Regions from separate parts of the Hymenobacter gelipurpurascens genome, predicted to be linked through region 2. Evidence: riboswitches for the same ligand, from Rfam matches in the RefSeq annotation. Region 2 holds a riboswitch; each other region holds the start of a gene.
The links. Region 2 has a riboswitch for S-adenosylmethionine ahead of CFT68_RS05690 (ATP-grasp domain-containing protein). Riboswitches for the same ligand answer to the same signal wherever they lie in the genome.
Positions count from the first base shown of each region.

Region 1: it holds a riboswitch for S-adenosylmethionine, as region 2 does, so the genes downstream of both, CFT68_RS15125 (O-acetylhomoserine aminocarboxypropyltransferase/cysteine synthase family protein) here and CFT68_RS05690 (ATP-grasp domain-containing protein) in region 2, are expected to answer to the same signal.
Region 3: it holds a riboswitch for S-adenosylmethionine, as region 2 does, so the genes downstream of both, metH (methionine synthase) here and CFT68_RS05690 (ATP-grasp domain-containing protein) in region 2, are expected to answer to the same signal.

Region 1 covers NZ_FYEW01000002.1:766,929-777,030, reverse strand. The annotation lists gene metX (homoserine O-acetyltransferase MetX) at 1-815, opposite strand, end outside; gene CFT68_RS15125 (O-acetylhomoserine aminocarboxypropyltransferase/cysteine synthase family protein) at 1,136-2,524, opposite strand; SAM riboswitch class I at 2,918-3,031, opposite strand; gene CFT68_RS15120 (LysM peptidoglycan-binding domain-containing protein) at 3,392-3,691, opposite strand; gene CFT68_RS15115 (lipocalin family protein) at 3,924-4,340, shown strand; gene CFT68_RS15110 (erythromycin esterase family protein) at 4,531-7,131, shown strand; gene CFT68_RS15105 (lysylphosphatidylglycerol synthase transmembrane domain-containing protein) at 7,145-8,230, opposite strand; gene dxs (1-deoxy-D-xylulose-5-phosphate synthase) at 8,488-10,102, shown strand, end outside.
Region 2 covers NZ_FYEW01000001.1:1,337,401-1,347,502, reverse strand. The annotation lists gene murA (UDP-N-acetylglucosamine 1-carboxyvinyltransferase) at 1-683, opposite strand, end outside; gene CFT68_RS05710 (DUF4290 domain-containing protein) at 774-1,502, opposite strand; gene CFT68_RS05705 (ATP-dependent helicase) at 1,737-3,989, opposite strand; gene chrA (chromate efflux transporter) at 4,095-5,408, opposite strand; gene CFT68_RS05695 (LLM class flavin-dependent oxidoreductase) at 5,568-6,593, opposite strand; gene CFT68_RS05690 (ATP-grasp domain-containing protein) at 6,593-7,618, opposite strand; SAM riboswitch class I at 8,077-8,170, opposite strand; gene CFT68_RS05685 (efflux transporter outer membrane subunit) at 8,352-9,836, opposite strand; gene CFT68_RS05680 (efflux RND transporter permease subunit) at 10,083-10,102, opposite strand, start outside.
Region 3 covers NZ_FYEW01000002.1:1,166,150-1,176,251, forward strand. The annotation lists gene CFT68_RS16795 (GMC family oxidoreductase) at 1-393, opposite strand, end outside; gene CFT68_RS16800 (gluconate 2-dehydrogenase subunit 3 family protein) at 532-1,131, opposite strand; gene CFT68_RS16805 (SDR family oxidoreductase) at 1,418-2,416, opposite strand; gene CFT68_RS16810 (alkene reductase) at 2,650-3,783, opposite strand; gene CFT68_RS16815 (PA14 domain-containing protein) at 3,953-5,074, opposite strand; SAM riboswitch class I at 5,508-5,621, shown strand; gene metH (methionine synthase) at 5,693-9,403, shown strand; gene metF (methylenetetrahydrofolate reductase [NAD(P)H]) at 9,588-10,102, shown strand, end outside.

The sequences.
Region 1 (10,102 bases), on a different contig from region 2:
CCCTCCCGGCCCCGGCCTACGTGGTGCGAATCCATAGCCCTCGATAGCGTGACGTAGCTGTGCGCATTGAACCGAGCCACCAGCTTGTCGCCCTGGTAGCGCTGGTAAGAGCTGGCCCGGAAATCCGTGATTACGGCATCATCGGGCTCGGTTTGCGCGCTTTCGTAGGCCTCATAGCTGCGGTAGCTGAGCAGGGCCACGGCGCGGGCGGCCCGTAGGCCAGTTGCGCCGCTATCCGGTGTGGCGGTGTAATAAGTTGGGTCGGCCTGAATGGCGAGACGTTGGGCTTCGTTGAAGGCAATGCCCCAGGCTGAGTGCCGGGCGCTGGTGGCCAGCAACACCAAGTTCTCAAATAGCTCGGGGCGCTGAATAGCCCATTCCACAGCTTGTTGTCCGCCCAATGAGCCACCAATTAGCGTATGAATACGCGTCAGGGCCAGGTGTTCCCGCAGCGCCTCGTGCGCCGAAACCAGGTCGCGGATGGTCAGCAGCGGAAAATGCTGGTAGGACACTTTCTCGGTTACAGGGTTTGGCGTGAGTGGGCCGGTGCTGCCGTAGCAGGAGCCCAACACGTTGGCGCACACAATAAACCAATCGGCAGGGTCGAAGTAGGTGTCTTTCCCAAACAAGCCGGGCCACCAGCTTAGCACGTCTGCGTTAGCCGTGAGGGCGTGGCATACCCATACCACGTTGTCGCGGGAGGCATTAAGACGTCCGTAGGTGTGGTAGGCCACTTCCACGTGCGGCAGCACAGCGCCGCTTTCCAGCCGGAGTGGCCTAGGTAACCGAAAAATTTGTTGGTCGATGTCAGACATAGGGCAAAAGCAAAAGCGGAGGCTGGTCTAGGCCAGCCTCCGCTTCGCTGGTCATGCAGTACTAATAAGTATGATTGAGGTATCGCAATTCGCGTTGCTCAATCCATGCGAAGCCGAAGCCTCACATTATTCCTGTTCCAAAGCCCGCGGGCTGAACCAGCAGACGCACTGGTTCAGCCCCGGCTATGGGCGGGCAGCTTAGTTCAACGGGTTCCTCTCTCACAAAAAATCCGTCGGGCTGCCCGCATTACGCCTGCTGAAGGTCAAGTTCTGGCTGTCCCCACGAAGCAGCAGCCACTTGTTCAACCCCTCTCTTGGTCTTAGACCTCCAGCGTAGCGGCGTGTTCTGGTTCCGGCTCGGGCAGCAGCGTGCTGCCATTAGCCTCGGCAGTGAGCGGGGCGGCGTTGCGCACCGCGTCAAAGGCCTGCTGCAAATCGGCGCGGATATCATCAAAATGCTCAATGCCCACCGAAATGCGCAGCAGCGTAGGCGTTACGCCGGCCGAAAGCTGCTCCTGCTCGGATAACTGCTGGTGCGTGGTGGCCGCGGGCTGAATGATGAGCGTTTTGGCGTCGCCTACGTTGGCCAAGTGGCTAATGAGCTTCAGGTTGTCAATGAATTGCGAGGCGGTTTCCTTACTGCCTTTGATGGCGAAAGTCAGCACGCCGCCGTAGCCGCGCTTCAGGTACTTCTGGGCCAGCTTGTGGTAGGGGCTGCTGGGTAGGCCAGGGTAATTCACGGCCTCTACCTGCGGATGCTGCTCCAGCCAGGTAGCTACGCGCAGGGCGTTTTCCACGGTGCGCTCCACGCGCAGGCTCAGCGTTTCGAGGCCCTGAATCAGCAGGAAGGAGTTGAAAGGGCTCTGCGACGGCCCGAAGTCGCGCAGACCTTCCACGCGGGCCCGGATGATGAAGGCGATGTTGCCAAACGGTCCATTCTTGCCGAAGACATCATTGAACACCAGCCCGTGGTAGCCTTCGGATGGCTCCGTGAATTGCGGGAACTTGCCGTTGCCGAAGTCGTATTTGCCGCCATCCACAATCACGCCGCCGATGCTGGTGCCGTGTCCGCCAATCCATTTCGTGGCCGATTCTACCACAATGTGGGCGCCGTGCTCCAAAGGGCGGAACAAGTAGCCACCAGCACCAAACGTGTTGTCTACGATCAGAGGCAGATCATGCTTGTTGGCAATGGCCGCAATGCGCTCAAAATCCGGAATGCTGAAGCTGGGGTTGCCGATGGTTTCCAGGTAGATAGCCTTCGTTTTGTCGTCGATCAGCTTCTCGAACTGCTCGGGCTGGTCGCCATCCGCAAAGCGAACTTCAATGCCCAACCGCTTGAAGGCCACCTTAAACTGGTTGTAGGTGCCGCCATACAAGTGCGAGGTCGAGACGAAGTTGTCACCGGCCTGCAGGATGTTGTTCAAGGCAATGAACTGCGCCGCCTGCCCCGAGGAAACCGCCAAGGCCGCCACACCGCCTTCGAGCGCGGCAATGCGCTGCTCAAACACGTCGGTGGTGGGGTTCATCAGGCGGGTGTAGATGTTGCCGAATTCCTTCAGAGCAAACAGGTTGGCGCCGTGCTCCGCATTCTTAAACACGTAAGAAGTGGTCTGGTACAGCGGAACGGCGCGGGCACCAGTTACGGGGTCGGGCTGCTGGCCAGCGTGGAGTTGCAAAGTCTCGAAGTGAAGGGCTGGAGTTGACATGACGATCTGGTCAGTAAGGAGTTATCGGAAGAAGGATAGAAGTCTGGAAGGGGAGTTGAGGTCACGATGAGACGTAGCGCAGACCGCCCAAAACCGGCTAAAAGTGGCGGTTAGGATGCGATGGGGCCTGTTGAGAGTGGCCTAGATGGCACAAACACTCTGAGGGCAGAACCAGGAAGAGGGGGAGGGGAGTTGTGCGGAGAAACCGGCCTACGGGCGGTTAGCTACAGCAACAACAGGCGCTGCAACAGCAGCGCATTCGCGCAGCAACGGGAGCGGCCACCGAAACGGCGGGAGCAACACAGAAACCCATCGGCGAGGCGGCGTGCAGCAAGGCAGCCGGGGCGGATGAGGTCAAACGGGCGAAAGCGGGGGTGTTTTCCATGGCACTCTGAGTTATATGCCCCGCCAGCAAAAGCTTGGTCGGGCAGGAATTGGCACCTTTCGCGCGGTCGAAGGTTGCCAGCGGGTCAGGGAGCCTGTTCTCTCGCCGCTTCTGTATAAATCCTATGAAAACTACTCTGCCGCGAGCAGAGGAGTACCGTGTTGGTGTTGCAAATGTATAGCCGGATTTGATATCTGCAATAGATTGGTAAAATATTTTTTCGCAGCGGCGGGTAGTGGCCTAGGCCACGAGCGAGTAAATGCCAGGGTGTGGTAAGTTGTTAGAAATGAGGTTTTAGTAGTTAATATTCGCGTTATGGTTGCTCTCGGCAAGTGCTGCATGCCACTGATCTTAACGGCTTCAGTGACTGCAAAGCCAAGCGAAAAACTTTTTTATTTTCAGTAAAATCGTCTGTTAAAGCATAAAAAAAGCTGCCTTTTGTGAAGGCAGCTTTTAGGATATTTCTAAGGAGGGCGAGTGGCCTAGAGCTTGGGTAGCGTCAGGACTTGGCCTACTTCAATGAGGTCGGGGTTGGAGCCGATAACGCCTTTGTTGGCGTCATAGATCTGGTGCCATTTGGCGGCATCGCCATAGTGGTGCTTGGCAATTTTGGAGAGCGAATCGCCGCTTACTACGGTGTAGGTATCGCCGGCGGCAGCGGTATTGCTGGCTGCGTTGGCATTGTTGCCGAAGAAATCGGTACCACCGCCAGCAGCGGGCTTATTAGCAGGCTCAACAGGTTTTTTATCGCCTTCGTTGGAGAGAAAATCAAACAGTCCCATAGCTAGTGCAAGTTAAAGGTGAGGAGAGGAAAAGGCCGGTTATCAAGCAGATGCAGGATGTCGGTAGTGCGTCTTACGCTAAGGCCTTTCAATAAGTTGTAAGGTTATGGAGGAGCTTAAGCTTAGTTGAACATCTTGGCGTAGGCTACCGTAAGAAGCGCAGTATTCGAACTCTCGCTGTCGGGCCTTATACCAGTCTGGCAGTATTCTTTTCATTCATCTCCCTACACCCATGAAAACGCAGTCCATTACCCTCCGCTATCTGGCCAGCCTGCTGATGTTGCTCGCCATTTTTACCACTTCCTGCGGCAGCAAAGAAGGCAAAGTAGAAGGCGTGAATATGCTCTATGGCAAAGACAGCAAAGTCTGGAAAACGGATAAAGAGCTGAGTTCAGCCGGCGACAAGGTGAAGCAAACAGATGCGCAGGAAGATGAGCGCATCACGTTCTTCGCTAACGGCCAGTACAATATGGCTGCACCAACCGGTACGGTAAACGGCAAATATGCCTTCGACCAGACGGCTAAAACCATCACGATGACGCCCGAAGGTGCTGCCGAAAGCAACACGTTCAGTGTAGTAACGCTCACCGATGACAAGCTGACGCTGAAAAGCGCGGCCGGTGCCGAGCTGCGTCTGGAAAAAGAATAGGGTATTGGCTGGAAAAGCCACTCCGAAAAAACACCAAGAGGCCCTTCTGCTACCAAGCGGAAGGGCCTCTTGGTGTTTGTGGCAACGGCTATATGCTGGTGAGGTAGTGAAACCAGAATCTTAATATCTGAGGAATACTATACCTTGCTCAACAGTTACGGTAGTAACAATAATTATCCAAGTAGATTATATGGTGAAGAATTTTCGGCGCTTGCTGGCGTCTGGCTTGCTAGCAGTAAGTGCTATTACAACGGGTCTAGGCCAGTCGGCTATTACAACTACAACCACTCGGTCGAAGCTTCCGGTACATGCACTCCGCAGCATCAGCGCCACCGATACCAACTTTTCTGATCTGGAATTTTTGGTGCAGGAAATAGGCAGCGCGCGGGTAGTAATGCTGGGCGAGCCCACCCACGGCGAGGGCAATGTAACGGAGGCTAAAATCCGCCTCCTGCGCTTCCTGAAAGAGCGTATGGGCTTTACCACCGTGGCCTTTGAAAGCGGGTTTTATGAATTGGACAGAGCGCAGCGCGATATAAATGCCGGAGTGACAGTGCCGGAAGCACTGGAAAACAGCGTTTTTCCCATCTGGACTAGCACACAGGAGTTTCAGGGTATTCTGCCGCTGCTGGGCAAAGGTGGCCTACGCGTGGCCGGCTTTGATGGGCAGCTGGGCGGCGACTATCGCGACGAGCTGGTGGAGGAATTACAGGAGTTTCTACGCCCAGAAAAAGGTGCCAACACTATTGGCTACGACTATTTAGAGGAAGTGGTAGCAGCGCTAGGCCACTTCGTAGTACCCCAAAACTTTCAACCGGCTTTATTCGAAAGCCAGTTAGCCAAAGCCAGCAAGCTGCTGCAAAAAATAGCGGCCGGCCCCGATATTCCACGTCGGACTCGGGCCGCCTTCTGGCTCCAAAACTTACGCAGCATGCAGGCCATGGCCCGCAGCTATGCCGCCAACGACTTATCCATAAAGTCAGAAGCGGGGTTTAAAGCCGTCGACAACAACCCCCGCGATGCCCAGATGGCCGACAACCTGCTTTGGTACCTAGGCCAGCATTCGCAGGAAAAAGTGGTGTGCTGGGGCGCACTGCCACACCTGGCCAATAAGCTGGAAGTACTCAACAACGAAGAAATACAGGCATTTCGGCCCATGGGCCGCGCCGTGCAGGCTGCTCTACGGCCCCACGATGTGTATGTGCTTGGTACGCTGGCCGGTGGTGGCACCTACCAGCGGGTAGGGGAGTTGCGCACGGTGCCGGTGCCACAGGCTGGGAGTTTGGAGGCGGAGTTGCTAGGCCAGGGCAGCGAGTACGCTTTCGTGAGCCTGAAGCATGATGCGCCCAAGGCTATCCTTACTACCTCCGCCATCGATTACACCCCTCTGGCCGGGCCCTGGAGCGAAGTAGTTGATGGGTTTCTGTTTCTGAAAAGCGTACATCCACCTCACCAAGGTGAAGGCAGCGCTGAGCCTGCTCCGGCTGTAGCGGCGGTTGCAGGAGCCTCCTCACAGGTGCCTCTAAGCCAGTTGAACCCCGCCATACAACGGAAGGGTTCGGCAAGTACAGTAGGGACACTCGCGCGAGTTCAAGGCACAGTTTTGGACCGCAAAACGGGCGCAGTAGTGCCATTTGCAACAGTGGCAGTTCCTGGCCGCGCTACCGGCACCGTTGCCAATGCGCAAGGCCATTTTGAGTTGACGGCCGGCCGCGCAGAAATACTGCAAATCACGAGTGTAGGCTACCAGACGGCCAACGTACCGGCAACAGCTACGGCAGGTTCACTGGTAATCAGACTGGAGCCGGCCGCCTACGCCCTGGCCGATGTGCGCGTGAGTGCGCAATCGCAGAATCCGGCGAAGATTATGAAGAAGGTGATTAAGGCCATTCCGCAGAACTATCGTTTTGCCGACGATGCCACAGAAGTGTACACCCACCGCCGCATCAGCAACTTCGATACGGTACAGTATGAGATAGAGTACTTGGCCGATGCCTTTGTGCCGGCCGGTTTCCGCAGCTACCACAGCATCATGGGGCCCAGCCCCAAGCTACGAGTGCACAACGCACATGTTCTCAGAGGTAGGCAGGAGCCCGTGTTGCAGGATGCACTGTTCGGCGGGGTTGGCGGCTCCGTGCACTCCTCTGACCCGGTCCGAGTTTCGCCCTTGTTTCAGGCCCGTGCCCTAAGTAAGTACAGCCTGCGGTTTGATACTATTCTGCAAAGTGGCGCTGTTACTACCTATGTTATCAGCTTCAAGGCCAAAAAGGCCAACTCCCGCACAACGGGCTTATATCTCGCGTCGGGCTATGAAGGCCGGTTGTTTATTAACACCGACACCTACGCCGTGACGCAGTATGAGGCGTTGTGGCAGGAAGATACCATTCATCATAACATGGTGGCGCACAAGTACCATGGCAGCCAGTTGGGCCGGGCCGGGACCATTGCCAACCTGTACAGCTCCGTTTATTCTGATTGGCGAAGTGCTCATGCCGTACACTACGAGCGCGCAGCTGATGGCCGCTATCAAGTGGCTGTTAGTCAGATGCAGGCCATCATGATTGGGCGGCATCTGAAAAAAGGGCCTTTTCATTACCAGATAGCAACCACCCTATACCCGCACGCTGCCCGGCTTACTACTGTAGCTGAGTTGAGCCCAAAAGAGGCGAAGTTTGAGTGGGAGCCCTCGCAATTGCCCAAAGCTCCTTCCGATGCGGCCCTATGGCAGACCTACCAGCGCCCCGTGCCGCCGGCCGCCGCTACGCCAAGCTTAGAAAGCCGGCGGCCCTAGCTGCTGCCTAAGGTTACTCGCTGAGAATCTCTTCCGCCTCTTTCTTGCCGAAAATGCGTGTAATCCAGCGGGGCAGGAAGATGGCGCCCAGCACCAGATACAGGTAATACGTCACGATGCGGTAGAGCAGCACCATGAAGTTCGTCATGGTGGCCGTACCGATAAACTTGCCGAAGAAAGTAGGGAAAGCGCCTTCCGCAATGCCCGCGCCGCCGGGTGTGATGGCAATCAGCAGGATAACTTTATAGGTGAGGTTGCGGCCGAAAATCAGCCAAAATTCTGCCCAGGTTACATCAATAAACGCCGAAATCAGGCAGCCGATAACCAGGTATCGCGCCGTCCAGACGAAAGCCGTGCTGAAGGATGCCCGCAGCCAGTAGGCCACTCCGTTGCCGCGCAGCTGGGCCGAGGCCAGCACCAGCTCGTTGCCGTGCTGGTAAGCTTTGTTGCGCCAGCGCCGTAGGCCAGTAAGCGAGAATAAGCGGATAAATATCCGCTTCACCGATCTGGGGTTCACGAAGATGGCGTACACCATCAGGAAGGCATACGCCGAGACGAAAACGTAGCTGGCAATAAAAGCCACCCGCAACGTCGCTACTAGGCCACCCTGTAGCGCCTCGTGCGGGTAAAGCGCATCGCCCCCAATGAGCACGACCAGCGGCACGGCCAGCACATAATACAGGTTGTCGAGCATGGCCGTAGCCATGATGTAGGCCACTGATTTGCCCAGCGGAATACCTTCTTTGTGCAGCAGCACCGGCGCAACGGCCGTACCACCCACCGCCGAGGGGAGCACGCACGAGGAAAACTCCCAGAGCATAATCACATCGAGGCTGGCGCGCCAGCTCAGTACTTTCTGGGTGAGGTAGCGGATGCGGTACACGTAGCCAGCATCGCGCGCGACCAGCACTACGGCCATAACCAGCAGCCACAGCGGCTTGGCATTAGCCAGTGGAGCAAGGTCGCCGGGCTTGTAGCTGCGCCAGAACATGAAACCCACTACACTCAGGCCAATGAGAACCGGCAGGATAATGCGCGAGGGCCGAAGCTTGTGCAGCAACTGCTGTTCCTCGTTCTGCGGTTCCGTGAGCTGGGGCATGGGCAAAAGGGCTAAGGTGGGCGGGTAAAGGTAATGATTAGCGGTAGCGACGACGTTAAAGGAGTGTTAATTGAGAAAGGGTTGCCTGTGATCGGTCTGCTCCGCTCTCAATGCCATAACCTTCCTGTTTCGCGTTGAACCGGTCGAACAGAAAACCCGTAACTTTGGCAGTTGTACGTGGTGAGGTTCCGGCAGATGCTAACCTTTTGCGTCAGCTATCTGTTGCCCTGCTACATATCTCATTTGCCCCTGCCCTTATGATTGTCGAACCTGGTGAATTGCTGGCGGCTATAGACTCGCCCAACGACCTGAAAAAACTCAGTCCCGACCAATTGGTGCAACTGAGCCAGGAGTTACGACAGTTTATTATCGATTCGGTTTCGATTTACGGCGGCCATTTCGGGGCCTCCCTGGGCGTAGTGGAGCTGACGGTGGCGCTGCACTACGTCTTCAATACGCCCTATGACCAATTGGTGTGGGACGTAGGCCACCAGGCCTACGGTCACAAAATCCTGACGGGCCGCCGCGAGAAATTTCCCACCAACCGCCGCTACCACGGCATGTCGGGTTTCCCGAAGCGCAGCGAAAGTGAGTACGATGCTTTCGGCGTAGGCCACAGCAGCACCAGCATCGGCGCTGCCCTGGGCATGGCCGTAGCTTCTGATTACAAAGGGGAGTTCGACCGCCAGCACATTGCCGTAATTGGCGATGGAGCCATGACAGCCGGTATGGCCTTCGAGGCCCTGAACCACGCGGGCGTGGAGAAGTCCAACCTGCTGGTAATCCTTAATGATAACTGCATGAGCATCGACCCCAACGTGGGCGCGCTCAAGGAATACCTTACTGATATCACCACCTCGCGCACCTATAATAAAGTGCGCGATGAACTCTGGAATGTGCTGGGCAAACTCAGCAAGTTTGGCCCCAACCCCCAGCAGATTGCCCGTAAAGTGGAGCAGGCCATGAAGGCCACACTCATGAAGCAGAGCAACCTGTTTGAGGCCCTGAACTTCCGCTATTTCGGCCCCGTGGATGGTCACGATGTGCAGCATCTGGCTACCATCCTCAACGACCTCAAGAGTATTCCGGGTCCCAAAATCCTGCACTGTGTTACGGTGAAGGGCAAAGGCTACGCACTGGCCGAGAAAGACCAGACTCTGTGGCACGCTCCCGGCCTGTTTGATAAGGTGACCGGCGAAATCCACAAAAAGACCTACGACAAGCCCCAAGCGCCCAAGTATCAGGATGTGTTCGGCGAAACCATGGTGGAGCTGGCCGAGCAGAACGATAAAATCATGGGCGTGACGCCGGCCATGCCCTCGGGCTCGTCGCTGAACATCATGATGAAGGCCATGCCCGACCGCGCTTTCGATGTGGGCATTGCCGAGCAGCACGCCGTCACGTTCTCGGCGGGCCTGGCCACGCAAGGACTGGTGCCTTTCTGCAACATCTACTCCTCGTTCATGCAGCGCGCCTACGACCAGGTACTGCACGACGTGGCCCTGCAGAATCTGCATGTAGTGTTTTGCCTCGACCGCGCCGGTTTTGCCGGTGCCGATGGGCCTACGCACCACGGCTGCTACGACCTGGCCTACATGCGTTGCATCCCGAACATGGTGGTTTCGGCTCCCATGAATGAGGAAGAGCTGCGCAACCTGATGTACACGGCCACCCTGCCCGAAAACGCTGGCCCGTTCAGCATCCGTTACCCGCGCGGTGAAGGCGTAATGCCGGAGTGGCGCAAGCCCCTGAAAAAGCTCATCATCGGCACCGGCCGTGTGGTGCGCGAGGGCGAAGGAGTGGCAGTGCTCAGCATCGGTCACATCGGCAACTACGCCGTGAAAGCCACCCAGAAGCTCGCCGCCGAAGGCC
Region 2 (10,102 bases):
AGGCGCTCCACACCTTCAATAGTGAGCAGGTTGGAACCGATGCCATTGATTTTCGCACCCATGCGCACCAGCATTTTGCAAAGCTGCTGCAGATAAGGCTCGCAGGCGGCATTGTAAATGGTGGTGATGCCTTCGGCCAGAACCGCGCCCATCACAATGTTTGCGGTGCCCGTAACGGAGGCTTCGTCAAGGAGCATATAGGCGCCGTGCAGGCGCCCTTCGGTGCTGATGCGGTAGAAGTCTTTGCCTTCCAGGGTGAGCTTACCACCCAGTTTTTCCAGGCCTACAAAGTGCGTGTCAAGGGGCCGCCGGCCGATTTTGTCGCCGCCGGGCTTGGGCAACTGACACTTGCCGAAGCGCGCCAGCATGGGCCCCAGAATCATAACAGAACCCCGCAAAGCGCGACCTTGCGCCACAAACTCGGGAGTGTCGAGGTAGTCCAGGTTTACGGCATCAGCCTGGAAGCGGTATGTATCTGGCGAGAGCTTACCAACTTTTACACCCATGTCGCGCAGCAACTCAATGAGCTTATTGACGTCGCGGATTTCGGGAATGTTGCTGATCGTGACGGGCTCATCGGTGAGCAACACCGCGCACAAAATCTGGAGAGCTTCGTTCTTAGCGCCCTGGGGCACGATTTCGCCTTTCAGCGCTTTACCGCCGATTACTTCAAAAGAGGCCATGTAGGAGAGAAGTTAGAAGCTAGAAGCCAGAAGCTGGAATTTTTGCGGCTACGCTTATTCCAGCCTATGACTGCTAGTTTCTTAAGAAAATTACTGAGGAGGTTGTTGTGGTTCCTGGCGGCCTTTTTTGCCGCCACGGCGCTGCTGCTTGTCGCGCCGGTTATTGTTGCCGCCGGAACTGCCCCGCCGTATATCCCGGTCCTGGCGCGGCTGCGACACGACGAAGGATGCCTGCCGGCCAGAGCCAGCTGGGGAGGTCGGCACGGTGAGAAACTCAAACAAATTCTGCGCATCCACCTGTTCTGGGTCAAGGGTGAGCTGCCCACCGGAAAGCTCCTTGAGGTGCTTCAGAATCGTGACGTCCTTGGCGTTTTCCTTGTTATGGGAACGGTACAGGAACTTCATTGTGCGGCCAATCACGATGGTAGCCTGCTCGCGCTCCGTAGGGTCTTCGAGCGTAATGGCCTGCGCTATGAGTTGCTCCACGGCCCGGCCATAAGCGCGCAGTTTGGGGCCTTTGCTGGGGTAGGCCACCCGAGCCGGCTTAGTTTGGTTAGCAGGAGCGGCCAGCGGGAATGGGCTGTCCACATCCAGCTCGCCATCGGCCATTTCGAAGATGTGATTCCACACCTTTTGCTGGCTTTCGGGCTGGTCGCGGAGACTGGGCTGAATCCGGAAGATAAGCTGCACGATTTGCTGCGCCCGGCGCGTGCGCTCGGCGCGGTCCTCTACATCACGGAGCTGCTGGACGAGCTGAAACGTGCTCTGGCCGTACTCACGCTGGAGGAGTTCGTGTTTATGAAGAGAAGGAAGAGTCATAGGAAAGCAGTAGACAGACGAATGCTGCCAGACAAATATACGCCAAACCTCAGCCCTAGGCCTCTTTCTCTTGCGGAGCAGTCGGCAAAGGCTGAGTTGGAAAGGTGAAATTGGATAATTTTTAAGACTTGCTCAGCCTTTATCCTACTTACCAAGCAAGAAAACAAGCGCTAGGCCACCTGAGAGTGGCCTAGCGCTTGTTCTGAACGCAGAAGGAAATGATAGGTTTAGGCTTTAGACGATGCGCAATTTGGCAAAGCTCAGCAGCAACGTCTTCTCCCCAACTTCTTCAAACTGAATAATGGCTTTTACCGAGCCGTTCTGGTTTTCGAGTTTCGTCACCTGCCCAAAACCAAATTTCGGATGCTCCACGCGCTGCCCGTTTTGCAGGTTGCTGGTATCGGAAGGCTGAAAGTCAGAAGGTGCCACGTACTTGGTGGCTACCGTTTTGCGCGGCGCTGCTGGAATGAGGTTGCTGCGGCGCTCTAGTACATGGCCAAAGGCCGAGTCCATGGGGCTGCCAGCCGGACCTGAAGAGAACTTGAAATCAACATACTGCGGATCAATTTCGTCGAGAAAGCGGCTTTTCTCGCAGCTGCGCAGGTTGCCCCACTGATAGCGCGAGGTAGCGTAGCTCAGCGTGAGCTTCTTCTCGGCCCGCGTGATGGCCACGTAAAACAGGCGGCGCTCTTCCTCCAAATCAGCCCGCGACGTAATCATCATCTGGGAAGGGAAGAGGTTTTCCTCCATGCCCACGATGTATACATTGCGGAACTCCAGGCCCTTGGCCGAGTGAATGGTCATAAGCGTCACCTGCTCGCCTTCGCTCTGCGCGTCCTTGGTGTCGGCGTCGGTCACGAGGGCAATATCCTGCAGGAAGGCACCCAGCGACTTATCCTCCCGCTCGGGGTCCTCGGTGTAGGCCTTCACCCCGTTCAGGAGTTCCTGAATGTTCTCGTAGCGGGAGAGGCCCTCGATGCTCTTGTCAGCATACAGCTCCTCAATCATGCCCGAGTTCTTGGCAATGAACTTGGCCGCCTCAAAGGCATCTTCCTTGGCCGCTACAGCGGTATAGGCCTTTATCTTCTCCGCGAAATCGACAATCGGATTCGCTGTGCGAGTCGGCAAAAACTTGTCGGCATTGCTGACCACTTCCCAGATGGTGTGGTTCGATTCCTCGGCCGAGTTGATGAGCTTGGCCAGCGTGGTATCGCCGATGCCGCGCTTGGGGTAGTTGATGACGCGGCGCAGGGCCTGCTCGTCATTGGGGTTTACCGTCAGGCGCAGGTAGGCCACTAAGTCCTTGATTTCCTTGCGCTGATAGAAGCTCAGGCCGCCTACAATCTTATACTTGATGTTGAGCTTGCGCAAGGATTCCTCCATCGCCCGGCTCTGGGCATTGGTGCGGTACAGGATGGCAAAGTCGTCGTAGGAAAGATGGTGGTTCATCTTGTCCTCGTAGATGCTTTGCGCCACCAGTTTGCCCTCCTCGTTATCGGAGGCAGCTTTCAGCACTTCAATCAGCGGGCCGTCCTCGTTATCCGAGAAAACGTCTTTGCGCAGCTGAGCTTGGTTGTTCTTGATAACCGAGTTGGCGGCCCACACAATGTTCTTGGTGGAGCGGTAGTTCTGCTCCAGCTTGAACACCTGCAGCTCCGGGTAGTCTTTCTCGAAATTTAGAATGTTCTGAATATCAGCGCCCCGGAAGGCGTAAATGCTTTGCGCATCATCACCCACCACGCAGATGTTGCGCTCCTTGGCCGCCAGCTTGCGCGCAATCAGGTACTGCGAGTAGTTGGTGTCCTGGTACTCATCCACCATCACATACTTGAAGATGTTCTGGTACTTGTTCAGTACATCGGGGTGGTCTTTGAACAGGACGTTGGTCTGGTAGAGCAAGTCGTCGAAGTCCATGGCACCGGCCTTGAAGCACCGGCTGGCGTACTGCTGGTACAGCACCCCGATCTTGGGGCGGAGGGCGGCCTCATCGTCCTGCTTGATTACGGGGTCGTTGAGGTATTGCTGCACCGAAATGAGCTTGTTTTTCGCCGCCGAAATACGGCCGAGCACGAGGTTGGGCTTGTAGAGCTTATCGTCCAGCTCCAGCTCTTTCACAATCTGGCCGATCAGAGTTTTGGAATCCTGAGTATCGTAGATAGTGAAGGAGCGGGGGTAGCCGATTTTATCGGCTTCGGAGCGCAGAATGCGGGCGAAAATGCTGTGGAAGGTGCCCATCCAGAGGTTTTTGGCCTCGGGGCCAACTACCTTTTCAATACGGGCGCGCATCTCCTTGGCCGCCTTGTTGGTAAAGGTGAGGGCCAGGATGTTGAACGGATCAACGTTTTTTTCCAGCAGGTTGGCAATGCGGTAAGTGAGCACCCGGGTTTTGCCCGAGCCGGCACCCGCTATAATCATGCAGGGGCCATCGATTTGCATCACGGCAGCGGCCTGCGAGGGGTTCAATAGAGAAAGATAATCGAGTCCCATTCGGTCTATTAGTCGGAAACTAAGCTTATTGGCTACTTAGCAAAGGTAGGGCTTTGGTAGGGGAATGCCGAGGCCGTTTTGCAGCGTTTGAGGAGGAAAAGTGGCCTAGAACAGCCAGGTATACCCCCAGCCGACCAAGGCACTCACGCCAATCCAGAGGATGAGATTCACCTTGCCCCAGCGCAGCGCGCCCACCGAAAGCACTGCCCATACGAGGCTAAACCAATCTGGCGAAGCTTGAATTCCCTGCGGCCACACAACTGCCTGGCCGAGATAAATGCCGAGGTTCAGGATAACCCCCACCACAGCTGCCGTGACGACACTCAAGGCCGCTTTCACACGGTCATCCTGGCGCGTGCGCTCCACCAGCGGGGCGCCCACAAAAATGAACAGGAAGCTCGGCAGGAAGGTGTAAAAAGTGGTGAGCAGGAGCCCCGCCGCCCCCCACACCACCGAGTGCCCACCGTGTTGCCAGGCACCCATGAACCCGACGAAGGTGAGCACCATAATAAGTGGGCCCGGCGTGGTTTCGCCGAGGGCCAAGCCATCGACCATTTGCAGGCGTGTGAGCCAGTGAAATTTCTCGACTGCTACCTGGGCCACATAAGGCAGCACGGCGTAGGCCCCGCCGAACGTAACCAGCGCCGCCGTAGTGAAAAACCGCGTCAGCTGCCACCAGAAGCTCCATTCGCCAGTGAGCAGCCCGGCAGCTGCTACCGGAATTATCCAGAGGCCTAGCGCAATCAGGAGGGCTTTGGCCACTCGTCTAGGCCACTTGTGGTTACTAGGTTCAGTAGTTGGAATAGTTTCCGGGGCTGTTAGCTTCATGCCCAGCCAGGTTGGCTGCCAGCGTTGCACCAATAGGCCGAGCAGCAAGGCGCTGAACACTACCACCGGGAACGGCAAGTGGCCTACGAACAGCGCCAGAAAGCTGGCCAGTGCCATCAGCATATGTAGAGGCGTTTTCAGGGCTTTTTCTCCAATCTTCAACAGCGCCCCCAGCACAATGGCAACTACGGCCGGCTTCAGTCCATACAGCAGCCCAGCCACCGCGGGCACCGTGCCATATTCCACATACGCCCAGCTCAAGCCCAGCAGCATAAACACCGAGGGCAGCACGAACAGGCCGCCCGCCACTAGGCCACCCCGCACGCCGTGGAGCAGCCACCCAATGTAGGTGGCCAGCTGTTGCGCCTCGGGGCCGGGTAGGAGCATGCAATAGTTCAAAGCATGCAGAAACTGCTCCTCATCCAGCCAGCGGCGGCGTTCTACCACATACTCGTTCATCATGGCAATCTGGCCAGCTGGCCCGCCGAAGCTGATGAACCCGAGCTTCAGCCAGAAGCGAAATGCCTCCGCGAAAGACACTGGCGCCGCAACGGGAACATCGGCTGAAGCAACAGGTAAAGCTGATTCCATAGGGCAAGAGTAAGGAGAAAAGCATTAGGGCGTTGAAGGTGGCCTAAAACTGTCATTCCGAGCAAAGCGAGGAATCTGGCTCACTTATAAGAAGCTAACCCAGATTCCTCGCTTTGCTCGGAATGACAGTTTTGGTGGTCTATCGAACTGGCCACTGGCCTAGGCCAGTACCTGAATCACTGCTTCCGAGAACCGCTCCATTTCCTCCAGCTGCGGGCTGCACTGGAGCAGGAACAGATCGACGCCCACAGCTTCGAAGGCGGCGATGCGCTCGGCTACCTGGTCGGGGGTGCCGGTGAGGCCGGAGCGCAGGCCACGGTTCGAGACCGAGTAATCCTGCAGCGATACCTGGTTTTCGAGCTGAGTGCCAGCCAGCCACTGCTGGTAGTTTTTGTAGCCGGCCGCCGAACCGTTCACGTTGGTGATGCGCTCCAGCTCCTTCTTCACTTCCTGCTCCGTGTTGCGCACCACAGAGTAGGCAGCCACCCCAAACTTCATGGGTGGCAAGCCGAGCTTCTCACGGCGCTGGCTCAGGTCCTGAATGCGGCGGCCGATGGCCTCGGGCTCGTCGCCGTGCATGACGTAGCCGTCGCACTGTGCGGCAATGAGGTTTTTGGCGGCTTCCGATTCGCCACCGGCGTAGAGGAACGGCCGGGGGCGCGACACCGGCTTGGGCTGCAGAATGGAGTCGGTTACCTTGTAGAACTTGCCCTCGAAGGTGAAGTGGTCCTGCTTCCAGAGGTTATCGACCACGTGCAGCCACTCGGCGGTGCGGGCGTAACGGTCGTCGTGCTGCTCGAAGTGCACGCCGTACTTCTTGGCCTCATCCTGCCACCACGACGACACCACGTTCAATGACAACCGGCCACCACTGATGTGGTCGATGTTGGCGGCTTGCTTGGCCAGCAGGGCCGGCGAGTGGAAGGTGGGCCGCACGGCCACCATCAGCTCTAGTTTCTTCGTGACGGCGGCCAGGGCGGCGGCCGTGCTCCAGGCATCCAGGGAAGGGGCTTCTTCGCCCTTGATATCGTTGAGATTCAGCTCCGCGATGAGCGAAAGGTCGTAGCCGAGCTCTTCGCTGCGTTGGGCCAGCGTTTTCACATAGTCCCAGTCGGCGCGCATGTTTTCGTCCTCGACGTTGCGCAGCCACCCGCCAAAAACGGGCATCCAATATCCGTATCTCATTATTGTGCGATGAGGTCAGCGGGGGAAGAAGTAATGAAATCAGCACCAACAGGTGCTGCGCCTGACTTAGCGCCGGGCAGCTGCGTTTCGAGGTAGTCCACGAAGCGGGCGTAGGGGTCGAAGCCCACCACATTCACGGCGTCGGCCACGAAGTTGGAGAGGGCGTTGATGTCGTAGAATAGCACGTCGCCGGTGCGGTCATCAATCAGGTATTCGATGCCACCCACGTCAATCTTAGCAGCGGCCACAATGCGCTCCACGGCTTCAATTACCTCGGCTGGGGGCGTGAAAGCTTCCACCTGAATACCTTTTTTAGGCGCCTCCGTGAGGCAGAACTCCGCCGATTGTTCCTCCGGAATCTGGCAGATTTCGGCGGGGCAGAGGTTGAAACTTTCGCCGGTGGTGTACACCTTCATGGCGTACAGAAACTTGCCATTCAGCGTTTCTACGCGGTGAATGTTGCCGCCGTGGGGCGTTACGTATTCCTGTACCAAGGCCGTTTGGTCGATGCCTAGGTCAATCTGGCCAGCGGCCACGGCCGCCTCTACGCCTTCAATCGTGTCAAAGCGGATAATGCCCGCGCCGCTGCCGCCAATGTTCACTTTCACCACGATGGGGAACTGCAGTTGCCGGGCGGCATCTGCAATACGTGAGGCGTGGTTTACTACAAAGGACTTCGGGAACTTCAGGCCCAATGAAGAGAACAAGGAAAGCTGACGGGCCTTGTTAGTTTCGATGGCCGTAGCCGCCGAGCCATTGATAATGCGCGTACCAATACGCTCCAGGTGCGTGGCATAGCCAGCCGTGTGGAAGATGCCCTGGCCGTGACCGCGCAAATAGGCTGAGGAACTCATGCGGTTCACTACCAAGGAGTAGCGGCTCTCTTTTTCCGAGGGGTCGAAGAGGTGATGAGCGGCGTCGATTTTCTCGTAGGCCAGTCCGCGGCGGTCCAGCTCGGCAAACAGGGGCTTAAACCACTCAGGGTGTTCGAAATAGATGCCAATGGGCTTTTGAGCGTGCGACATGAAGTAAGGAGGGGAAATAATGGAAACAGCGAAAAGAAACCGGCCTACCTAAGCGGTTTTCGGCCAGCGAAAAGCTCAGCGCCGGACAGGCGCAGATGTATTCTGAGAGAAGCACGTAGTGGCCTATAAGCCTGCTGAAACCCGATTCTCTGGCGCTAGTGGCCTACACGACAGCCAACCCGCGAGAGTACACGGCCGCCGAATCGGCGCAGCAGAAAACACAGAGAAGGTAAAGCGCCGGCAGAAATCAGCGCAGCGGCCGCCAGCATTCCCAATGAATGCATCGGGGAAGGCGAAAACCGTAGACTACGAAGCGTAGAGGCTACCTAACAACAACAACCCATGCACACGCAAGGCATGCAAACGGCCTGGGTGCGCAGGGCACAACAAGGCTGTTGCATAGCAACGAAAGCGGGAGAAGGGGCGAGAAAGTTGTTGGTAGTAGCCACGGCAACTTGTTTTTATATGGTCAGGACTTGGCACCGTTCCAGCTCATCACTGGGGGTTGCCGGCGTTTCGTCGAGCCTGTCTCTCCACGCCTCTGTATAAAAACAATCCTTTGGTCAGAAAGAATTGACTCCTCAAAGGTAAGGCGTCAGAATTGAAAGTTGCAATAGTGGCCTAGCCGCAATATTTCGGGGTAAGTTTATACGTCTAGGCACTACACGAGAAAGCCGCCGCCACTCAGCCCTGAGTGAGCGGCGGCTTGGCCTTTTGGTGAAAAACGGGCTGCCTATTTCTTCACAGTAGTGGTAGGCGTCCAGCCGCCGCCCAGGGAGCGATATAGATCGATGAGGCGCAGGAACTGCTGGCGGCGGGTATTGCTCAGGTTCAACTCAGCTTCCAGCACGCTGCGCTGGGCCGTGATGACCTCCAGATAGGTGGCGTAGTTGGCTTTAAACAGGTCATCGGAGATGGAAACGGCCTGGTTGAGAGCTTCTACTTCTTGCTGCTGCAACTCGTACATGCGCTGGTAGTTGCCGATGCCGCGCAGGTTGGTTACCACTTCCTCGAAGCCCGTTTGCATAGCTTTCTGATACTCAAAGTAGGCCACCTGCTGCTCGGCGGCGGATCGGCTGTAGTTGGCCTTGAGCGCGTTGCGGTTGATGATCGGACCCGCAAGTCCGGCCAGCGCACCAATAGCTAAGGAACTAGGCGCATTGAACAGGAGGGAAGCTTTGTAGGCATTCAGGCCCACGTACGGCGTGAGCGTGAGCGAAGGCAGAAAGGCGGCGCGGGCGGCAGCAACATCGGCGCGGGCGGCCACCAGCTCCAGCTCAGCTTGTTGCACATCGGGGCGCTTTAGGAGCATAGTGGCGGGCAAACCGGCCTGCACACGGGCGGGTAAGGGCTGCTGCAAAATGGGCAAGCCACGCGCAATGCGCTGCGGATAACGGCCTAGTAGTCGGTTTAGCTCGTTTTCGGCGGCTACAATGCGCTGACGGGCTTCGGCTTCCAGGCTGCGGGTGCGCAGGAGCTGCGCCCTGAACTGCTGCACGGCCAGCTCGTTGGCCCGGCCGGCTTGCTTCTGCACTTTTACTATCTTTAGGCCACTTTCCTGCAGGCGCTGGTTTTTGCCCAGCACGGCCAGCTCATTATCCAGGGCCAGCAAATCGAAATACAGACTAGCTACTTGCGCAACCAAGGCCGTTTCTACCAGATGGCGGCCTTTCTCGGTAGCGAGCAGGCGCAGGTAAGCGGCCTGTTTGCGCTGACTTAGCTTACCCCACAAGTCGATTTCCCAGGAACTGCGTAGGCCCAGAAAAAAGTCAGGAGTGGGCGTAGGGATGCGCTGGCGGCTATCAATGTTGGGCGAGAGGTTGGTATCGTAGTTGCCGACACCGTTTAGTGTGTAGGCGCCGTAGCGGTCTACGCCGGCGCTGGCTACGGCATCCACACTGGGCAGCAAGGCGCCGCGCTGCACCCGCAGGTTGGCCCGGGCTATTTCAATACGCTGTACCGCAATCCGCAAATCTGGATTTGCCTGCAGGGCGGTATCAATGAGGCATACCAGATTCTTATCCCCGAAAAACTGCCGCCACGTCAACGCCGCCACGCCCGCCGAATCCGGGGTGGCTGCCTGCGTGAAGCTGGCTGGCATGGGAGAAGCGGCCGGAGTCGGAACGGGCTCGGCAACGCGGCAGCCCGTGGCCAGCGCTAGGCCAGTCAGGGCTGGAAGAAATCGACGGGTAAAAATGCTAAGGGGAGGAAAGGTCATGGAGGAAGACTAGCGGTAAGTGGTAGCTAGTAGCTAGACGGTTATAATCAGGTGTGTCATGCTGCGCTTGTTGGGGCAGCTCGCGTGCTGATGTTGCTGCAGTAATTGTCATGCTGAGCGTAGTCGAAGCATCTCTACCTCTGGCTAAACAACTGGCCTAGAGAAGCGGTAGAGATGCTTCGACTGCGCTCAGCATGACGACCAAGTTTGAATGCCCTGGCTGCTAGATTGAATTTGCGGGCAGTACTATGCCGTGGCGTGAACTG
Region 3 (10,102 bases), on a different contig from region 2:
CCCCACGCCGGTACCGGAGTTGTTGTTGCCGAAGGCCACCGGGTTCTGGCCCGCTGAGAGGCGCTCATCATTCCAGAACAGGAAATGCTGGGCCTTTTCGTCGGTGGCGTAGTCCTTTATGGGGTCGCGCCTTGGGCCGGCTTCCAGCGCCACCACCTTCAGGCCCGCCATGGCCAGGCGCGCCAGTAGCGGTGCCCCACCTGCACCGGTGCCAATCACCACGCAGTCCACCACTTCATCGGGGTCGGGAAGCGGGGCAGATTGCTCTAGTTCAATAGGTGCTTCCGCCAGTGAGGCGTCGTTTTCGGCTAGTATGCTTTTTAATAAAGGGTCCTGAATTTCAGGTTTTGCCGGGTTCAGCACGCCTTCTTCCAATACTTCTTCGTCGGGCATATGCGGTGAAATAGGGAGATAGTAACTAAGTGACTTCGTGAGAAGGTGAAATAGTGAGTTTGACGTCCGACTGCCCTAGACCGCACTACTGGCGCATGTTGCGCAGAGAGAACATCAACTCACTAGGTCACTGAATCACTATTTCACCTCTTCCGGCTCGCGGGCCTCCAGTTGGTTGGGCTCGATGTGGGTCCAGCCGGGAACATCGGCCATGCCCACATACCCGATTTCTTCCTGCGCCAGCGGGTGCGAGTAGTAGGCTTCCGTAAGCTCGGCCAGCAACTCCTCAAAAAAGCGCGTAGCGGGGAGCTGCTGCCAGTTGTCGCCGGGGGCATTGGCCAGGGCCACCGCCTCGATAATCTGGTCTTGCTCGGCTCCGGTGAGCTCCGTAAAGGACCGCTGAAACTGCGCCTGCGCGGCTTGGTTGATACCCCCTAGGCCTAGGCGGTAGGCCTCCCGGTCGGGGGGCATGACATCGTAGCGCCAACCATCGGAGTCCCCTTCGGCGAGGCGCTTATCTAGTACTGGGGCTAGCTCAATGGGCTGCTCCCGCTCGGGCTGGGGGTAGATGCGGGCCGCCACGGAGCGGAGCAGCTCGTAGGTAGCCTCGTCGAAAAACTGGGGTGTATAGAGCGCGTTGTCGAGGCGGGGTAGTAGGGCTGCGCGGGTTGCTTCCGTCACGAGGTCGGTCTGGAGCAGGGCACGCACGGTGCCTTCGGGATAATGAGGGGAAGCCATGGGAAGTAAAATCAACCGTGAGATACAAGGGCTTACGGCATACTGACGAGCTAGGCCAGTCGAATGTTTTAGCTGAACTATAAAAGCGCCTTTTCCGGCTGAAAGAGGCGCTTTTAACCGTGGTAGTACTACTGTTTAAAGACCGTCATGCTGAGGATGTCGAAGCATCTCTACTAGTTCTCTAGGCCAGTAGTTGGCCAGAGGTAGAGATGCTTCGGCAAGCTCAGCATGACGTTCCTTTATCTGTCGCATTTCGCCTAATCACCCCATCACCTCGTCACTTCGTTCACTGGTCGCTGCTCATTTTGCCGCCGGTTACGTGCACCAGGGAGCCGGTCATGAAGGAGCCATCTTGGGAGGCAAGCAGCACGTAGGCGGGGGCCAGTTCTTCGGGCTGACCAGGGCGCGCTAGGGCCACTTCGTAGCCGAACTTCTCGATTTCCTCGCGGGGCATGGTGCCGGGGATGTTGGGCGTCCAGACGGGGCCAGGCACTACGCAGTTCACCCGGATGCCTCTTTCGCCGAGGTAGGTGGCTAGGCTCTTGGTGAAAGCATGAATAGCCGATTTGGAGCTGGCGTAATCAATCAGAATTGGGATGCCGGTGAGGCCTACAATGCTGCCCGTGTTGATGATAGAGTCGTCTTTTTTCAGGTGCGGAATGGCGGCCTGGGCCATCCAGATGTAGCCGAGGATGTTGGTATCGAAAGTGCGGCGGATTTGCTCCTCGGATATGTCCTCGAACTTCTCGGCGCTCATCTGGAACGCGGCATTATTGACGAGGATGTTGAGGCCGCCGAGCTCTTTGCGGGTGAGGCGCACGGCTTGTTTGCACTGCTCCGGGTCGCGCACATCCAGTTGGAGCAGCAAGCACTTACGGTTCTGGGCTTCGATGAGGCGCTTGGTTTCCTCGGCGTCCACGGTGTTTTCGTTGTAGAGCACGGCTACGTGGGCGCCTTCCATGGCAAACGCCACGGCCACGGCCCGCCCGATGCCAGAATCGGCGCCCGTAATCAGCGCAATCTTATCCTGCAGTTTCCCGGCCGCTCGGTACGTAGAGAAGTTCATGGCCGGCTGCAGCTTCATATCGGCCTGCTTGGCTGGGTACGGCAGCGTTTGGGCGTGCTGCTTCATCTCTTTGGCCGTAGGCCGCTTTACCGGCTTGGGCGCTTCAGTAGCCGAGGCCGCAGCCTTCTTAGCGGCCGGCGTGGCAGAGGTTTTTTTGGTGGAAGCGGCCTTGGCAGCCGGCTTAGCAGAACTAGAAGCAGAGGTTTTTTTAGCGGCCATCGGCGTAATGCATAAGGGTGAAGTAATTTGCTTACGCAAATCCGGACCTCGACAGCTAAACCCCACCCCCGGCCCCTCACCTCCGGGAGAGGGGAGCCAGACGGCTGCTATTCCAGAACGTACTCCTCTCCCGGAGGTGAGGCGCCGGGGGTGGGGTACCCGCATAAGCAAAAACCCGCCCCAGCTTGCGCTGAGGCGGGTTTTCATTGTCAGACAGGCCTAGGCCTGTTCTGCTAGTTGTTCTGGTAATCAACGGGCTCTTTTACGTCTACGCCCTGGTCTTGCAGGGAGGGGTAGTCGATGTAGCCTTTGTCGCCGGGCACGTAGAACGTGCTGGGGTCGGGGGTGTTGAGGGCGGCCCCGATGCGGAAACGCTCTACCAGGTCGGGGTTGGCGATGAACGGCACGCCGAAAGCAATTATGTCGGCTTCGTTGTTGGCCAGGGCTTCTTCAGCGGTTTCTTGGGTGTAGCCACCGTTCAGGATAAAGGTACCGTTGAAAATTTTGCGCAAGTGCGCCGCTACGGCCGGCGCCTTCGGTTGCGCCATTGGGTGACCGGGCAGGGCCTCAATTACGTGCAGGTAGGCCAGGTTGAACTGGTTCAGCTGCTCGGTGAGGTAGCTGAAGGTTTTCACCGGATCGGAATCCTGGATGCTGGCGCTGCCCTGCGGCGAGAGGCGGATGCCCACGCGGTCGGCACCCAGCTCGTCTACCACGGCTCGCACCACTTCCAGTGCAAAGCGGGAGCGGTTTTCTACGCTACCGCCGTACTCGTCGGTGCGCTGGTTGGAGCCATCCTGAATGAACTGATCGAGCAGGTAACCGTTGGCGCCGTGGATTTCCGCGCCATCAAAGCCGGCCAGCTTGGCGTTACGGGCTGCCTGACGGAACTGGTCTACTACTCCCGGAATTTCTCTCAGCTCCAAGGAGCGCGGCGCAGGTACATCTTCAAAGCCCTGGCCGGTGAAGGCCTTGGCGCCTTCGGGCTTAATGGCAGAGGGACCTACCGGCAGCTCCCCATTATGGAAGAATGGGTGCGATACCCGGCCTACGTGCCAGAGCTGAATGAAAATGCGGCCACCAGCAGCGTGCACCGCATCCGTTACTTTTTTCCAACCAGCTACCTGCTCCTCCGTGTAAATACCAGGAGTGTTGATATAGCCCACGCCCTGGGGCGATACCTGCGAACCTTCCGTGATAATCAGGCCGGCTGATGCGCGCTGCACGTAATATTTTACCACTGATTCGGTGGGAACGGTGGCCTCGTTGGTGGCCCGGCTGCGGGTCATGGGAGCCATAGCAAAGCGGTTGGGCAACGTAAGCGCGCCCACTTGCACAAGCGTAAATAACTTGGTGTTGTGGCTCATAATGAAGACGAATTTCGGGAATCAGCTACGTGCCGATTCGCGAACTGTAACTGGTGTTGCTACATATATGTTTTCGTCTTCGCTACTTTTTTTCATCCTGACGCCTTTGCCAGGAAGGAGAGCCCAGCAGCGCCCAGTTGTTTTTATTAGGCCTGTTGACAGGCATTACCTACTGCACTACCACTTCCACGCGGCGGTTGCGGGGACGTAGCTGCGGGTCGCGGTTATCGGCCACTGGCCTAGCGCCGCCGTAGCCGCGGGCCGTAAGCCGCACCGAGTCGATGCCCTGTTGCACCAGGTACTGCCGCACCACGCGGGCGCGCTGCTCGGAGAGGCGCAGGTTTAGGGCCGCTTCGCCCACATTATCGGTGTGGCCGGCAATTTCCAGCTGCATGGTGGGCTGCTCGCGCAGGGTGCGGGCCAAGGCGTTCAGGGTGGGGCGGGAGCTGGGCAGCAAGGTCGCGGTGCTTTGCGTGAAGTAGAGGTTGGGCAGCGTCACGGCCGCCCCTTTGCTGAGACTTGCCACGTCCGGGAGGTTAACAGGTGTGGTATCTGGCGCTACGGATTTTAAAGGCGCAGGCTTTGGGACAACGACTGGCCTAGCGCGGCGTGCTACCCGTGGAGCTACTGCAGGTGGTGTTGCAACCATTCTTCGGGAGCTGGGCGCTAAGGGAGCTGCAGGCGTTTTAACCGGCGCTACCGCCACAGCAGGCGCCGGCTTAGGCTTAGCTTCTACCATCATTAAAACATTGGCCGGTATGTTCTCATACAGATTGGCGCTCGGAATTGGCTGGGGCTGATTCATCACCTCTGGCAGTTGCCACGCCAGTTGAGCCTTAGAGTCCCGGTCAGATTGATAATACTCTACCCGCACCGCGTAGTAACCGCCAGCTTTCATTTTGAGGTGCGCCGTGGAGATGGTAGCGGGCTGATTGCGCCAGGAGTCCAGCACTTTCTTACCGCCAATCCAGACGCGCATGCCGTCATCGGTGGCAATCTGGAAGGTGTAAAGCCCCGTTACCGGCGCGTAGATGTGCCCGGCCCAGCGCACCGAAAAATACTCGCCCGGCACGCCTGGCCCCGGCGACACAAAATGGTCGCCGTTAGGGCCGATAGTCCAGTTAAAGTCAATACCTGGGTCAGTGCGCGTCAGCACTAACGTCTCAAAGTTCTTGCCCCCGTAGTATTGCCCGCGTAGGCCAGTGCCGGGCTGATGCTGCGCCAGCGCTAGGCCACTTATTAGCAGTAAAGCAGTCGTCAGGCCTGCACGATAAAAAGATAAAGAAACCATAACAGCTAGGTGATAAAAGATTGAGCTTAAGATGCACACCGGGCCTTGTGCTGCAAAGTCTATTCAACGAGTACAGAGCTTAAGCTCAACGAACCGATTTCTCAAGTATATATAGTATTCCACCATTTTGTATAAGTAAATCTCATGCTGAGCATGTGGCGCATCAAGCCAGAGACTGAAGCATTTCGCGTACTGACGCTACAGTAGTAATAGCCCTCCCGCCCGTCATCCTGAGCTTGCGAAGGATCTTATCAGGTCTGACCGACTGGCCTAGCGCCTCGTGCTACCGTGAGAAGATCCTTCGCAAGCTCAGGATGACGGGCGGGAGGGACGGACAACAGTTAACTGTCCTAATAAGCTATTTGTGCCCCGTAGGCCACTCCAAAACCCGCCACATTGAAATTTGAAGATTCCCGTTGTATCTTCGCTGTGTTACTTATCCAGAAAGACCGAGGGATTGGGCCCTATGACGTCTTAGCAACCTGAAATAAAACAAGGTGCTAATTCCCTTTTCAAACCGTTTCGGCGGTCTGGAAGAAGATAAGAACAGGACGCGCTTCCCGCACGGCTCTCTCTGGATAGGCACTTTTTCGCTGCCGAAATACTTGAAGAGCCGATATGCCGACCGTCACTGACTCCCCGCTCCACGATATTCTTGCCAAGCGCGTCCTGATTCTGGACGGTGCTATGGGCACCATGATTCAGCGTCATAAGCTGGAAGAGGCTGACTTCCGTGGCTCACGCTTCGCGGATCATCCCAAGCCTCTGCGCGGCAACAACGACCTGCTCAGCATCACGCGCCCCGACATCATCAAAGGCATCCACGCCGACTACTTCGCGGCCGGCGCCGACATGGTGGAAACCAACACGTTCAGCGGCACTACCATCGCCCAGGCAGATTACGCCCTGGAGCACATCGTGTACGAGCTCAACTACGAGTCGGCGCGCATTGCCAAGGAGGTAGCCGACGATTTTACGGCCCAGAACCCCAGCAAGCCCCGCTTCGTGGCCGGCGCCGTCGGCCCCACCAACCGCACCGCTAGCCTCTCCCCCGACGTGAACCGCCCCGGCTTCCGGGCCGTGACGTTTGATGAGCTGGCTACGGCTTACCACGAGCAAGTGCGTGGCCTAGTAGATGGTGGATCCGACGCTCTGCTCATCGAAACCATCTTCGACACGCTGAACGCTAAAGCGGCGTTGTACGCGGTGCAGAAGTTCTTTGATGAAGGCGGCCGCGTGGTGCCCATCATGATTTCCGGTACCATTACCGACGCTTCCGGCCGCACTCTCTCGGGGCAGACGGTGGAGGCCTTCTGGAACTCGATTCGCCACCTGCCCCTGCTGAGCGTGGGCCTGAACTGTGCCCTCGGAGCCGATCAGTTGCAGGTGTATATCAAAGAGCTGAGCCGCATTGCTGATGTGCACATATCGGCTTACCCGAATGCCGGTTTGCCGAACGCGTTTGGCGGCTACGATGAATCGGCCCAGGAATTTGCAGGGGTAGTAGAAAACTACCTCAAAGAAGGCCTCGTGACGGTGGTAGGTGGTTGTTGCGGCACTACGCCTCAGCACATTGGAGAACTGGCCCGCCTGGCAGAAAAGTATGAGCCGCGCAAGCTGCCGGAGCTACCCAAAGTAACTCGCCTGAGTGGCCTAGAGCCCTTCGGCATCACGGAAAACAGCCTGTTTGTGAACGTAGGTGAGCGGTGCAACGTGACTGGCTCCCGGGCCTTTGCTCGCCTCATCCGGACCGGCAACTACGAAGCCGCCCTGCAGGTAGCCCGCGACCAGGTGGAAGGCGGCGCCCAGGTTATCGACGTGAACATGGACGAAGGTATGCTCGACTCGGAGCAGGCCATGACCACGTTCCTGAACCTCATTGCCTCGGAGCCCGACATTTCGCGGGTGCCGATTATGATTGACTCCTCGAAGTGGAGCGTGCTGGAAGCCGGCCTCAAGTGCGTGCAGGGCAAGAGCATCGTAAACTCTATCTCGCTCAAGGAAGGTGAGGAAACCTTCAAGGAGCGCGCCCGCACCGTTCGGCAGTACGGCGCCGCCGTGGTGGTTATGGCCTTCGATGAGAACGGCCAGGCCGACACACTGGAGAAGCGCATCGAAATCTGCCAGCGCAGCTACGACATTCTGGTGAATGAAGTAGGCTTCCCCGCCGAAGACATCATTTTCGACCCCAACATCCTGACGGTAGGCACCGGCATGGAGGAGCACCGCAACTATGCGCTGGACTTCATTGAAGCTGTCCGCTGGATCAAGCAGAACCTGCCCGGCGCCCTCACCAGCGGCGGCGTCAGCAACATCAGCTTCAGCTACCGCGGCAACGACGTGGTGCGCGAAGCCATGCACTCGGCCTTCCTCTACCACGCCATCCAGGCCGGCCTGGATATGGGCATCGTGAACCCCAGCCAGCTGGCGGTGTACGACGAAGTACCCAAAGATCTGCTGGAGCTGGTGGAAGACGTGCTGCTAAACCGCCGCCCCGACGCCACTGAGCGCCTCGTCGACTTTGCCGACACGGTAAAGCAGAAGGACAAGGTGGAGGTAGTAGCCGACGCCTGGCGCAGCTTGCCGGTGAAAGAGCGTCTGCAGCACGCCCTGGTGAAAGGCATCACGGAGTTCATCGACCAAGACACTGAGGAAGTGCGCCAGCAAGTAGCTAGGCCACTCGAGGTGATTGAAGGCCCCCTAATGGCCGGCATGAACGTGGTGGGTGACCTGTTTGGCGCGGGCAAAATGTTCCTGCCTCAGGTAGTGAAGTCGGCCCGTGTGATGAAGAAGGCGGTGGCCTACCTAGAGCCTTACCTACTGGCCGACAAACAAAGCGGCGACCGGCAAACAGCCGGCAAGATCCTGCTGGCCACGGTGAAAGGCGATGTGCACGACATCGGCAAAAACATCGTGGGTGTAGTGCTGGCCTGCAACAACTTCGACATTGTGGACTTGGGCGTGATGGTGCCTTTGGAGAAGATTCTGGACGAAGCCGCCAAGCAGCAGGTAGACGTGATTGGCCTGAGTGGTCTGATTACGCCTTCGTTAGATGAGATGGTGTATGTGGCCCAGGAAATGGAAAAGCGCGGCCTTAAAACGCCGCTGCTCATCGGCGGCGCCACCACCTCTCGCCTCCACGCTGCCGTTAAAATTGCGCCAAATTACTCAGGCCCCATAGTGCACGTGAACGATGCATCCCGCTCAGTAGGCGTGGCCGCGGCCCTGCTGGGCTCTGCTGCTGTGGAGTACGCCCGCACCGTGCGCGAGGAATACCGCCAGCTCCGCGAGGATTACGCCGGCCGCCAGCGCGAGAAAAGCTACCTGACCATTGAAGCCGCCCGCGAAAACGGGTTCAAGGCCGACTGGGAAACCAGCCGCATTGTGAAGCCAAGCTTCCTAGGCACTAAAACCCTGGAAGACTACCCGCTGGCCGAGCTGGCCGAGTACATCGACTGGACGCCCTTCTTCCAGACCTGGGAGCTCAAAGGCCGTTACCCCCGCATCCTCACCGATGAGAACGTAGGCGAGGCCGCGACCCAGCTTTTCAACGACGCCCAGAAGCTGCTGAAGCAAATCATCGACGAGAAGCTGCTCACGGCCCGCGCCGTAATAGGCTTCTGGCCCGCCAACACTGTAGGCCACGATACCATCCAGATTTTCAAGGACGACACCCGCGAGGAAATCCAGACGGAGTTCTTCACTCTGCGCCAGCAAAGCGAGAAGGCTCCCGGCATACCCAACCTGGCCTTCTCCGACTTTGTGGCTCCACGCGAAACCGGCCGCGAGGATTACATTGGTGGGTTTGCCGTGACGGCAGGCCTAGGCATTGAGAAGCTGCTGGAAAAGTACGAAAAGGAGCACGACGACTACTCCAGCATTATGGTGAAAGCCCTGGCCGACCGCCTCGCTGAGGCGTTTGCTGAACGCATGCACCAGCGCGTGCGCGAAGAGTTCTGGGGTTACGACCCAGCCGAGAACCTCTCGAACGAAGACCTCATTCAAGAGAAATACAAAGGTGTGCGCCCCGCCCCCGGCTACCCCGGCTGCCCCGACCACACCGAGAAAATCACCTTGTTTGAACTGCTCGACGCGGAGAATAACACCGGCATCCGTCTCACCGAGAACCTGGCCATGTACCCCGCCTCCTCGGTCAGCGGCCTTTACTACGCCCACCCTGATTCCCGCTACTTCGGTCTTGGCCGCATTGGCAAAGATCAGGTAGAGGACATTGCTGAGCGCAAGCACATGCCACTACCGGAGCTGGAGCGCTGGCTGGCCCCCAACCTGAACTACGACCCGGCCAGCGTACCTGTGACGGCGCTGTAGGCCACTAAAAACCAGTTTCCCTCCTCAGATGAGGAAGGGCTACGGGTGGTTGAAAAACTAAAGCTAGAGACTACAACATGTTATCGTTCTAGGCCACTTCAACTACCCCCAACCCCTCCTCATCTGAGGAGGGGAGTTTAGATTACTACTCCCTCGACTCACTAGTTACCTGCTAGTGCTCTATATGAAAGTAACCGAACACCTGACCCGCGCCGACGGCAAGACGTTGTTTTCCTTCGAGGTACTGCCCCCGAAAAAGGGCGAGAACATCCAGAACTTGTTCTCGAATATTGAGCCCTTGATGGAGTTCAAGCCACCGTTTATCGACGTGACGTACCACCGCGAGGAGTACGTGTACCGCCAACACCCCAACGGGTTCCTGGAGAAGAAAACGGTGCGCAAACGTCCCGGCACGGTGGGTATTTGCGCGGCCATCAAAAACCGCTTTGATGTGGACACGGTGCCGCACCTGATCTGTGGCGGCTTCTCGAAAGAAGAAACCGAAAACGCCCTCATCGACCTGCACTTCCTGGGCATCGACAATGTGCTGGCCTTGCGCGGCGACCCAATCAAATCAGAAGGTCACTTCAAACCCGACCCCGATGGCCATTCCTATGCCGCCGACCTTATTGGGCAGGTAGCCGACCTGAACAAGGGCGCTTATTTGGATGAGGAACAGGACGATACGTGGGCTACCAA